2 regions of the Mycobacterium marseillense genome follow, and region 2 is predicted to be linked to the other one. Evidence: riboswitches for the same ligand, from Rfam matches in the RefSeq annotation. Region 2 holds a riboswitch; the other holds the start of a gene.
The links. Region 2 has a riboswitch for cobalamin ahead of G6N26_RS23930 (PPE family protein). Riboswitches for the same ligand answer to the same signal wherever they lie in the genome.
Positions count from the first base shown of each region.

Region 1 (6,043 bases), 2.4 Mb from region 2:
GGTGGTGTCCGACGTCATCACCGCGGGCGGCGGTATGGCCGCCGAGCTGCTGGGCATCCCGTGGATCGAACTCAACCCGCATCCGCTGTACCTGCCGTCCAAAGGCCTCCCGCCGATCGGCAGCGGGCTGGCGCCCGGCACCGGCCTCCGCGGCCGGCTGCGGGACGCCATCATGCGCGCGCTGACCGCGCGTTCCTGGCGGGCCGGCCTCCGTCAGCGCGCGGAGGTGCGGACCGAGATCGGATTGCCGGCCGACGACCCCGGCCCGCTGCGACGGCTGATCGCCACGCTGCCCGCCTGCGAGGTGCCCCGCCCGGACTGGCCGCCGGAGGCGGTGGTGGTGGGCCCCCTGCACTTCGAACCGACCGAGCGGGCGCTGGACATCCCCGCGGGGTCCGGGCCCGTGGTGGTGGTCGCGCCGTCGACCGCGTTGACCGGCACCGAAGGCCTGGCCGAGGTGGCGCTGGCCGGCCTGATACCGGGGGCCACGCTGCCGGAGGGCGCGCGGGTGGTGGTTTCGCGGCTGGGTGGGGCGGAGCTGACGGTGCCGCCGTGGGCGGTGGTCGGATTGGGCAGCCAGGCCGAGTTGTTGACGCACGCCGACGTGGTGATCTGCGGCGGCGGGCACGGCATGGTGGCCAAGACGCTGCTGGCCGGCGTGCCGCTGGTCGCGGTGCCCGGCGGCGGCGACCAGTGGGAGATCGCCAACCGAATCGTCCGCCAGGGCAGCGCGCGGCTGGTCCGGCCGCTGAGCCCCGACGCGCTGGCGGCCGCGGTCAACGAGGTGCTGGCATCGCCGAGCTACCGGGCCGCGGCGCAGCGGGCCGCCGCCGGCATCGCCGACGTCGCCGATCCGGTCGCGGTGTGCCGCGATGCGCTGGCGGTGGCCGGATGATGCGCCGCACCGTCTTACGTTTCGGCGGGAGGCGCGCAATGAGGATGATCGCGGCCGGCACCCTGCTGGCGGGCTGGGTCTTCGGGGCCGGCGTCGCGCGCGCCGACAGCCCCGAGGAGCAGCAGGCGTGCCAGTTGATGGACGACCCGGCCGCCGCGGAACAGGGACTCGCGCCGGCCGAATACGCCTTCATGCGGTTGCGCGCCTCGATGTCGGCGCAGCACGCCCGCGACGTCATGTCTCTGGCGGCCCAGGAGGACTGCCCAAATCACATCATCGATTTACCGGCCAGCTGGCGGTAGCGCGCCCGGGTGTCCGATCCATGCCCGCTGGGTATGTTCACTGGCGTGCGGCTAACGGAGTTTCACGAGCGGGTGGTCCTGCGCTTCGGGACCACCTACGGGTCATCGGTCTTGGTCGATCACGTGCTGACCGGTTTCGACGGACGCACGGCCGCCCAGGCCATCGAGGCGGGCATGGAGCCCCGCGACGTCTGGCGGGCGCTGTGCGTCGACTTCGACGTGCCCCACGAGCAGTGGTGATTCCCGCGCATTATTCGCGTGTTATTCGTAGGCCGGGTAAGGGTTTTGGCGCAGCACGGTGGCCAGGTGCACGGCGTTGCGGACCGCGTTGGCGGTGGCCGACGCGACCGGATCCGGGACGTCGTCGAGGTCGGTGTAGTCCGTGCCCTGCATGGCCTCGCCGTTCCAGTAGGTGCAGCCCTGCGCGGCGATCGAGAACCCGATGTCGTTGAGCGCCTGAAAGAGGTCGGCCACGATCTTGTGCGCGCCGTCCTCGTTGCCGACGACCGCGGCCAGGGCCACCTTGCCCACCATCGCCGGCCGTCCCGCGTCGTCGGTGTCGGACAATTCGGCGTCGAGGCGCTCCAGGACGCGCTGCGCGACGCTGGACATGTGCCCGACCCAGGTCGGCGTCGACACGATGACGATGTCCGCGGCCTTGACCTTGGTCAGCAGCGCCGGCCACTCGTCGCCCGGACCCATGTCGGCCTCGACGCCCGGCAGCAGCGCCAGGTCCACGCACCGCACGGTCTCGCCCTCGACGCCCGCGCCGCGCAGCTGATCGAGCAGCTGGTTGGCGATCAGCTCGCTGCTCGACGGCGCCGGACTCTTCTTCAACGAGCAGACCAGGGCGAGGGCGCGCAGAGATTGCGCTGCAGGTGAGGACATGGTGGCCAAATACCCCGGGGCAGCCGCACCAAACGGCGCCGGGCCCTACCGCCGCGTCCCGTGCAGCACGCAGTCGCCGCACAGCGAGCCCCCGGGTAGGCGATAGAACAGGCAACAGCTGTTGCGCCGGAAGCCCAGGCGCGGGTCGGTGATCACCCCGGATCCGGCCAGCACGCCGGTGTCCAGCAGGTCCCGGGTCGTCTCGACGATCGCGCGCCGAATATCGGGCCGCGCCGTCAGCAACGCCCGCGCGGCGCCCACCAGCGCGGAGGCGATGTTGCCCGCGAGCAGCGCGGGCGCCAGCTTGAGCCGCAGGCCGGCGGCGAGCGGACGCATGTGCTCGCTCACCACGACGCGGTACAGCGCGCCCGGCGAATCGGCGGGCACCCCGACGGGCCTGGGCAGCCGCAGCTGTGCGCCGTCGTCGGCGCGGTGCAGGTCGTCGAGGTCGGGCAGGACACCGTGGCCGATCGCGCACGCGAGCACCGGCGACCACAGCCGCGTGGCGTGGCCGAGATGAACCAGCGAGGCGGCGATCCGCAGGTCGGTCGTGCGGTAGCGCCGGGCGGTGGCGTCGATCAGGTCGGCGCAGCCGTCGGCGTAGGAGTGCGCGACCGGATGCCATCCCGCCGCGTCACCCCCGACGGTCAGAGCGAAAAAGCCCCCGTAGGAAGCTGTTTCGGCCAGCTCGGTGGAGATGTCCATCGCGTCGCGTCCGCCTCTTGGGGAAATCCGCCCCGGTCGTGGATCCGGTCGTGGTCTCCGGTCGTGGTCTCCGGTCGTGGTCTCCGGTCGTGGGTGAGGCGCATCGAACGGCGAGGGTCTGGCTCTCGGGCCGGGATGTGCCCGATCACAGTGGCGGGACCGCACCGGATTCACACCGGTTTCCTCGGGCTTCCCGGTGGGAGCGCCCGTCGACGCCTGTCGGATAGCCGATGTTGCCACACGCGAGGGCGGCGAACGGCGTGTCGAACTTGAATCGAACATCTGTTCGGCTAGTGTGGGGAGCGTTCGGCCAGTCAACTTGTCGGTGGCCCTCTCTAGTGTCACCGCCAACCGACCGATACCGGTCAGACGAACACCGACTATAGGAGAGGCACCATGGCGCAAGCCCCCGATCGCGAGAAGGCTCTCGAACTGGCGATGGCCCAGATCGAAAAGAGCTACGGCAAAGGCTCGGTGATGCGTCTCGGCGACGAGACGCGTCAGCCGATCTCGATCATCCCGACCGGATCCATCGCACTGGACGTGGCCCTGGGCATCGGCGGGCTGCCCCGCGGCCGGGTCGTGGAGATCTACGGCCCGGAATCCTCGGGTAAGACCACCGTCGCGCTGCACGCGGTGGCCAACGCCCAGGCCGCCGGCGGCGTCGCGGCCTTCATCGACGCCGAGCACGCCCTGGATCCGGAGTACGCCAAGAAGCTCGGCGTGGACACCGATTCCCTGCTGGTCAGCCAGCCCGACACGGGGGAGCAGGCCCTCGAGATCGCCGACATGCTGATCCGCTCCGGCGCCCTGGACATCCTGGTCATCGACTCGGTGGCCGCGCTGGTGCCGCGCGCCGAACTCGAAGGCGAGATGGGCGACAGCCACGTCGGCCTGCAGGCCCGGCTGATGAGCCAGGCGCTGCGGAAAATGACTGGCGCGCTGAACAATTCGGGCACCACGGCGATCTTCATCAACCAGCTGCGCGAGAAGATCGGGGTGATGTTCGGCAGCCCCGAAACCACCACGGGTGGAAAGGCGCTGAAGTTCTACGCGTCGGTGCGCATGGACGTGCGCCGGATCGAGACGCTCAAGGACGGCACCAACGCGGTCGGTAACCGCACCCGCGTCAAGATCGTCAAGAACAAGGTGGCGCCGCCCTTCAAGCAAGCCGAGTTCGACATCCTCTACGGCCAAGGGGTCAGCCGGGAAGGCTCGCTGATCGACATGGGTGTGGAGCAGGGCTTCATCCGCAAGTCCGGTTCCTGGTTCACCTATGAGGGCGAGCAGCTCGGCCAGGGCAAGGAGAACGCCCGCACCTTCCTCAAGGAAAACGACGAAATCGCCAACGAGATCGAGAAGAAGATCAAGGAAAAGCTCGGCATTGGCGCGGTCGTGACCGATGACCTGTCCGATGACAGCGTCCTGCCCGCCCCCGTCGACTTCTGAGCCCTCCCGCGAAGAGCAGGCGCGGGCGCTGTGCCTGCGCCTGCTCACCGCGAGAGCGCGCACCCGGGCCGAATTGCACGGCCGGCTGGCCAAACGCGGCTATCCCGACGACGTCAGTGAGCGGGTCCTCGACCGGTTGGCCTCCGTCGGTCTGGTCGACGACACCGACTTCGCCCAGCAGTGGGTGCGGTCCCGTCACGTGCACGCCGGAAAGAGCAAGCGCGCCTTGGCCGCCGAGTTGCGCACCAAGGGCGTCGACAACGAGGTGATCACCACCGCGCTGGCCGGCATCGACACCGATGCCGAGCGGGACCGGGCCGAGGAGCTGGTCCGGGCCAAGCTGCGCCGCGAGGCGCTGAACGACGATGACACTCGGGTCACGCGCCGGCTGGTGGGGATGCTGGCGCGCCGCGGCTACAGCCAGAACCTGGCGTGTGAGGTGGTGTTCGCCGAGCTGGCGGCCGAGCGGGAGCGCCGCCGGGTCTAGGGCGGTGACGTGCGGTTTCTCCCGCACCGGCCGCCCGCCGTACCATGGCCCCGTGACTTCGATGGTGCGAGGGGCCGTGGCGCGCGACGCCGCACCGGCGCGCACCTACCAGGTCCGCACCTACGGCTGCCAGATGAACGTCCACGATTCCGAGCGGCTGGCGGGCCTGCTGGAAGCGGCCGGATACCAGCGGGCGGCCGAGGACGCCGACGCCGACGTGGTGGTGTTCAACACCTGCGCCGTGCGCGAGAACGCCGACAACAAGCTGTACGGCAACCTCAGCCACCTGGCCCCGCGCAAGCGCGAAGATCCCGAGATGCAGATCGCGGTCGGGGGCTGCCTGGCCCAAAAGGACCGGGACGCGTTGCTGCGCAAGGCGCCGTGGGTCGACGTCATCTTCGGCACCCACAACATCGGGTCGCTGCCCACGCTGCTCGAGCGCGCCCGGCACAACAAGGTCGCCCAGGTCGAGATCGCCGAGGCGCTGCAGGAGTTTCCGTCGTCGCTGCCCAGTGCGCGCGAATCCGCTTACGCCGCTTGGGTTTCCATCTCAGTCGGGTGCAACAACAGCTGCACGTTCTGCATCGTGCCGTCGCTGCGCGGCAAAGAGGTCGACCGCAGCCCCGACGACATCCTGGCCGAGGTCGCCTCGCTGGTGGACGACGGTGTGCTCGAGGTCACGCTGCTGGGCCAGAACGTCAACGCCTACGGGGTGTCCTTCGCCGACCCCGCGCTGCCCCGGGACCGCGGCGCGTTCGCCCGCCTGCTGCGCGCCTGCGGCGACATCGACGGGCTGGAGCGGGTGCGGTTCACCTCGCCGCACCCGGCCGAATTCACCGACGACGTCATCGAGGCCATGGCCCAGACGCCGAATGTGTGTCCCGCCCTGCACATGCCGCTGCAATCCGGATCCGACCGGGTGCTGCGCGCGATGCGGCGCTCGTACCGCGCCGAGCGCTACCTCGGCATCATTGACCGTGTCCGGGCCGCGATGCCGCACGCCGCCATCACCACCGATCTGATCGTCGGATTCCCCGGTGAGACCGAGGAGGACTTCGCCGCCACGCTGGACGTCGTGCGCCGGGCCCGGTTCTCGGCGGCCTTCACGTTCCAGTATTCCAAGCGACCCGGGACCCCCGCCGCCGACCTCGACGGCCAGATACCGAAAGCCGTTGTGCAGGAACGTTATGAGCGGCTCGTCGCGCTGCAGGAGGAGATCTCGCTGCAGGGCAACCAGGCCCTGGTCGGGCAGACCGTCGAATTGCTCGTCGCCACCGGTGAAGGGCGCAAGGACACCGCCACCGCGCGGATGAGCGG
Region 1 covers NZ_AP022584.1:2,062,636-2,068,678, reverse strand. The annotation lists gene G6N26_RS09155 (glycosyltransferase) at 1-895, shown strand, start outside; gene G6N26_RS09150 (hypothetical protein) at 934-1,197, shown strand; gene G6N26_RS09145 (DUF3046 domain-containing protein) at 1,243-1,437, shown strand; gene G6N26_RS09140 (flavodoxin family protein) at 1,459-2,085, opposite strand; gene G6N26_RS09135 ((2Fe-2S)-binding protein) at 2,131-2,790, opposite strand; cobalamin riboswitch at 2,883-3,015, opposite strand; gene recA (recombinase RecA) at 3,187-4,239, shown strand; gene recX (recombination regulator RecX) at 4,205-4,726, shown strand; gene miaB (tRNA (N6-isopentenyl adenosine(37)-C2)-methylthiotransferase MiaB) at 4,788-6,043, shown strand, end outside.
Region 1: it holds a riboswitch for cobalamin, as region 2 does, so the genes downstream of both, G6N26_RS09135 ((2Fe-2S)-binding protein) here and G6N26_RS23930 (PPE family protein) in region 2, are expected to answer to the same signal.

Region 2 (6,043 bases):
GTTGTACGGGGCGAACCGCTTACAGAACCGGTCGAGCGTTGCGGGATGGATTCGTTCGGCGCCGCTGACGATGCTGATGACATTGCCCAGGTCGAGTCCGGTCATGTCCGCATCCGACGTCTTGCGCACGGTCAGCTCGAAGGCGAAGTTCGGCGCGGCCGAGAAGACCGGGTCGGTTTGCGCCATCGCCTGGATCCACCGTGCGGGCCGCTGCAGGAACGCCACCGGGCTCGTCAGGACACCGGGGTAGCCGCCCAGGATCGGAGCGATGACGCCCTGCATCAGGCCCATGTCGTGATAGAAGGGCAGCCACGACACGCACCGGCTGTCGCGCGGGGCCACGCCATCGAAATCGGGGAAGTACGCGGCCATCAGCTGCTGGAAATTCACGTGAAGGTTGCGGTGCGAGACCATGACCCCGGCCGGAAGACGGGTCGAGCCGGACGTGTACTGCAGGTACGCGATGCTCGGGGCGTCGCTGACGCGGATGTTGGGCGGATTCGGATCGTCGAGGCTCAGGGAGTCGACCTCGACGATGGCCGGGGCTGCTCCGTCCGGGCGCCGCAGATAATCGCCGACGGCCGGCGCGGCCGTGGAGGTGGTGAGAACCACGGTCGGGTCGGTGTCGGATAGGACGGCACCGATCCGCTCGTCGTGGGTACCTGGCTGGGGAACCGAGAGCGGGACCGCAATCAGCCCGGCCTGTATCGCGCCGAGGAACGCCGCGATGTAGGGGAGGCCTTGGGGGGCAAGGATCACGGCCCGGTCCCCGCTGCCGGCGTGCCGCGTGACCTCGTGCGCAACATTCAGGGTCCGCCGATACAGCTGTGCCCACGTCAGCGATTCGGTAACGCCCGCCCAGTCCTGCTCGTAATCGGTATAGCGGAAGGCCAAATCGTCGGGCTGCAGACCGGCGCGTTCCCGCAGCAGGGAGACGACGGACGAATGTTGCATGCGGGCTAGGTTACCGCGTCGGCTCTTTCGCGTATGACGGTCGTGCGCGGCCCGAGGACCGCGAAGCCGCGGCGGGCCAAACTGCTTATGCGCCTTACGATGTCGACCCCGTCGGGTCGGCATCCCAGGTCCTCGGCATCATCGGCGTGCGGGGGCCATCGTCGAATTCGTCGACGACGAGCGCACTCAATCCGGCCGGCGCGGTGGCGGTCTTCGTGGGGATGGTTCCGGCGAAGCCCATCGGCGGCGCGGGCCGCTCCGACGCCGTCGTCGCCGGCTCGGGCTCGAGATCCATGTATTCGTAGCCGCGGCCGAGTTGGGTGGCCTTGGCCCGTTGCCGGCGCTTCTTCGTCGCGTCTTCCTCCGGCAGTGCCACCGCTTCGGCCTCGGCGATGTCCTGTGCCGCCGCCCGTCGCGCGCGGGCGCTGGTGCTCGCGGCTCTGCGCGCATCGGCGGCCAGGCCACCGACCATGTAGCCCAGGCCCTGCATCGCGGCGACCGGCGGTCCCGCCGGGGTGGGCGGCGGGGCGCCGGGCGCCGGCGGCGCGGGTGCCGCGGCGGGTGCGGAGGCCGGCGCCGGCGCGGGAGCCGGCGCCGGGGCCGGCGTAGGGGGCGGGGTGGGCGCGAGTGCCACGGGGACGAGTGCCGGTGCCGGGATCAACGGCACGATCGGGATGGCGTGCAGTCCGGCCAGACCCGTCAGGCCCGCCAAGCCTCCCACCAGGGTGGGGACGACCAACGGAACCACGGCGACGGTCAGCAGCGGCACGATGAGCGGGATCAGCACGATCATCTGCTCGAGCAGCGTCTTGATCAGCGCGATGGTGTCGGTGATGACCGTGCCGATCACTTCGATGGTGGTGAACAGGATGGTCCACGCGATCGTCGCGGGGTTACCCGAAGCGAAGGCCGCCGCGAGGTCCGCAGCGACGAAGCTGAACATTTGCGCCAAATAGCCGAAGTACGAACCGAAATCCATCGGATAGCCGAGGGCGAACGCGATGTTGAACGGGTTCAGGAAGCTCAACGGGTTACCGAGCGATGGCAGCCACGGGTCGAAGCCGGAAAACAGGGACTGGAAGAACGGGTTGTTCATCAGCTGGTCGATCAACGGCTGGATGTAGCGGTTGTAGAAGTCGACAAACCCGGTCTTCTCCAACCAGTCCATCCACTGGTCCTGCGTGTCCGGGGGATACGACGACGACTGCTCCGCCGTGGCCGCCAGCGTGGTTGCCTTCATCACCTCGGGAGCCGGCTCGGCCGGCGGCGCGGTGGCCACCGTCGCGGTCGCGACGCCCTCGTAGGTGCTCATCACGGTGGCCGCCTGAACCCACATCCGAGCGTAGTCCGCTTCGTTCACCGCGATCGGAATGGTGTTGATGCCAAAGAAATTCGTCGCCGTCAAAACGGCGTGGGTGGCGTGGTTGGCGGCCAACTCGGGCATCGTCGGCATGGCGGCGAGCGCGACGGTGTAGGCGGTGGCGGCGATGTCCTGCTGGGCGGCCATGGTCGCGCTGTCGGCGCTGGCCTGCGCCAGCCACGCCAGATAGGGGGCGTGCGCGGCCACGTACGCCGCGGCCGTCGGGCCGTCCCAGCTGCCGGCTTGCGCGGCGCCCAGCAGCGCGGCCAGCTCGTCGGCCGTTTCGGCATATTCCACGCTCAGCGAGCTCCACGTCGCGGCGGACGCCAGCAGTGGGCCGGGGCCCGGCCCACTGCTGAGCAGCGTTGAATGCACCTCCGGAGGGGAGGCCATCCAGATCGGGGCGGTCATCGCTGGCCGCCGGTGGTCGCGGCGAAACGCTGGCCGCGTGCATCGGTGTGACGAGGGTGGGCGCGGCAGCACGGCGCCGCGGTGGCGGCGGCGTTGGCGGCCGCCCATGCCGGACGAAACATGGACGTTGACAGCTCTCTCGGGGTACACCCGCCCCGGGTCGCAGTACGCGATGACGCGAGTGTCCTGGCTCTCGGATCGCTGCTCGCCTCGCCTTCCAGCTTTTCAGCCGTGGCCGTTGAGGTTCGCTCCCCGATGACAGTGGCGGGACCGCGCCGGATTCGCACCGGCTTCCTGCGTCGTCATCACCTTACGAGGTGACATTCTTGCATCCCCTCCGAGCAACTGTCGTCAAATTGTCCGAAGGCGGCCGGTGTCGGCGCGCGGGCGCCGTTCCAGGACCCGTAGTCCCAGCGATAACAGCAGCCGAACCTCGGGGTCGGCCAGCGAGGTCGACAGCAACTTCTCGATTCGCCGCACCCGGTAGCGAACCGTGTTGGGATGCACCCGCAGCGCGTGGGCGGCCGCGGCGATATCGCCGAAGGTGTCCAGGTAGGTCCGCAGCGTTTCCGCCAGCACCGGGTCGTCTTCACCCAGCCGCACGATCCGCGGATCGATCAGGCGCTCGTCGCTGCCCACCAGGGTCACGATTTCGTCGACCAGAACGGTGGTGCGCGCCTCGGCCAGCGACGTCACCTGTCCGAACGAAATGGGATGGCGCTCAGCGCTGTCCAACACCCGGTCCACCTCGACGCGGGCCGCGGCGACCCCGGCCAGGCCCGCGACCGGCGCCGCGATGGCCGCCCGCAGCTGCACCCCCAGCTCGGCGCGCATGGCGCCGATGGTGCCGCGGGCCCAGGAGGCGACCGACCGGTTCTGGGCCTGGTGCTGAGCCTGGGGAAGCAGCACATACGTTCGTGAACCGTTCGAAGCCACCTGGGCATCGCGCCGGAAAGCGCTGGCGCTCAGCGCAATAATGCCGGCGAGCCGGGCGTGGCCGGCCGAAGTGTCGGCGATGTCCCACCCGATCAGGGCCGCGCTGGTGTCGATGGCCAGACCGAGCTCGCGGGCGATGGCGGTCGTGTCGGCGGGCTCGTCCGCCAGGCCCAGCAGTTGCTGGACCCGCCGGGCATGGGTGGACGGCCGGGCCGATAGCCGCCACATGATGCGGGCGGCCAGCACTGCGGCGCCGCGCAACATCTCCTCCGCGTCGTCGGCCAGCGGCTGTGAGCCCTGCTGCACCCAAATGGTTCCGACGAATTCGCGCGGACGTCGGGCCTCGGTCGCGGGTTGGTGGATCCCGATGGCCAGCCGCGGACGCAGCCCTAGCTCCGGTCGCTCGTCGACACGGACCACCTCGATGCCCGAACGCAGCGCATCGAATATGCCCCATTGGCCGATCCACTCGAGATGCTCGGGCGGGCCGGCCCTGCCCAGGATGGACAGGCGGCGCAACTCGTCGGCTTCGTCGTTAGAGGCCGAATAGGCCAAGACATGCGATTGCACGTCCTCGATGCTGACCATGCCGTGGATGCGCTCGGCGAGCGACTGTGCCAGGCCGAACAAGTCGGTGCCCGAGTCGTCCATCGCATCGGTGCGGTCGCGGTGGTGTGCGAGGACGTGATTGACCAACTGGTAGAGGCGTTCCCACCGGGCGCGCGGATCGACGGCCACCACGGCCGAGCCCGCCGCGACGGCCGTGTCCACCAGTGCGGCGGAGGGCCCTTTGACGAAGATGGCCACCGGCACGCGCTCGCGCGCCTGCCTACCCATCCATCGGATCGCCTCGTCGTCGGCGACGCCCAGCAGGAAGAAGACGTCCGCGGAGCCCGCCGCGGCCGCCAGTCCCAGGCGCACGTCGTCGGAGTCGATCAGCGCGGCCGAGCCCACCGGGAGGTCCAGCCCCCGCGGCGCGTCGGCCAGGCTGACGAGGGTCGCGTCCAGCGCGAGTAACAGCTGACCCAGCCCCACACCGGCCATGTTGTCCGATTTTACTATGACTCCAGCGATGTCTTGTCCGATTGGCTAACTTCCCCCAGGGTCGCCGCGAGGACTCTGGCGTTATGGACGCCATCACCCAGGTTCCGATGCCGGCCAACGAGCCGGTCCACGACTACGCACCGCACTCCCCGGAACGCACCCGGCTGCGCGCCGAACTGGCCGCGCTGGCCGATCACCCGATCGACCTCCCGCACGTCATCGGCGGCGACCACCGGATGGGCGAGGGCGAGCGCATCGACGTCGTCCAGCCGCACCGGCGCGCCGCCAAGCTGGGCACGCTGACCAACGCCGTGCACGCGGACGCGACGGCGGCCATCGACGCCGCGATGGCCGCGAAAAGCGGCTGGGCGGCAATGCCGTTCGACGAGCGGGCGGCGGTGTTCCTGCGCGCCGCCGACCTACTGGCCGGGCCGTGGCGGGAGAAAATCGCCGCCGCCACGATGCTCGGTCAATCCAAGTCCGCCTATCAGGCCGAGATCGACTCCCCGTGCGAGCAGATCGACTTCTGGCGCTTCAATGTGGCGTTCGCGCAACAGATCCTGGCGCAGCAACCGATCAGCGGACCGGGCGAGTGGAACCGCAGCGAGTACCGCCCGCTCGACGGATTCGTGTACGCGATCACGCCGTTCAACTTCACCTCCATCGCCGGCAATCTGCCGACCGCGCCGGCGCTGATGGGCAACACGGTGGTCTGGAAACCCTCGATCACCCAGACGTTGTCGGCCTACTTGACCATGCAGCTGCTCGAGGCCGCGGGCCTGCCACCCGGGGTGATCAACCTGGTGGCCGGCGACGGCTTCGCGGTTTCCGATGTGGCGCTGGCCGATCGGCGGCTCGCCGGCATTCACTTCACCGGGTCGACGGCCACCTTCCAGCGGCTGTGGTATCAGGTCGGTACGAATATCGGCCACTACCACAGCTACCCGCGCCTGGTCGGCGAGACCGGCGGCAAGGATTTCGTGGTCGCACACGCCTCCGCGCGGCCGGATGTGTTGTGCACGGCCCTGATTCGCGGCGCCTTCGACTACCAGGGGCAGAAGTGCTCGGCGGCGTCGCGAGCTTTCATCCCGCAGTCGGTGTGGCGGCGCATGGGTGACACCTTTTTGGGGGAGACGGCCTCGCTGCGCTACGGCGACGTCACCGATCTTGCCAACTTCGGTGGCGCGCTGATCGACCGGCGCGCCTTCATCAAGAACGTCGACGCCATCGAGCGGGCGAAGGGCGCGCCACACGTGACCATCGCCGCCGGCGGTGAATATGACGACCGTGAAGGCTATTTCGTGCGCCCCACCGTGCTGCTGTCCGATGATCCGACCG
Region 2 covers NZ_AP022584.1:5,107,495-5,113,537, forward strand. The annotation lists gene fadD21 (fatty-acid--AMP ligase FAAL21/FadD21) at 1-954, opposite strand, end outside; gene G6N26_RS23930 (PPE family protein) at 1,049-2,725, opposite strand; cobalamin riboswitch at 2,885-3,066, opposite strand; gene G6N26_RS23935 (PucR family transcriptional regulator) at 3,077-4,705, opposite strand; gene pruA (L-glutamate gamma-semialdehyde dehydrogenase) at 4,789-6,043, shown strand, end outside.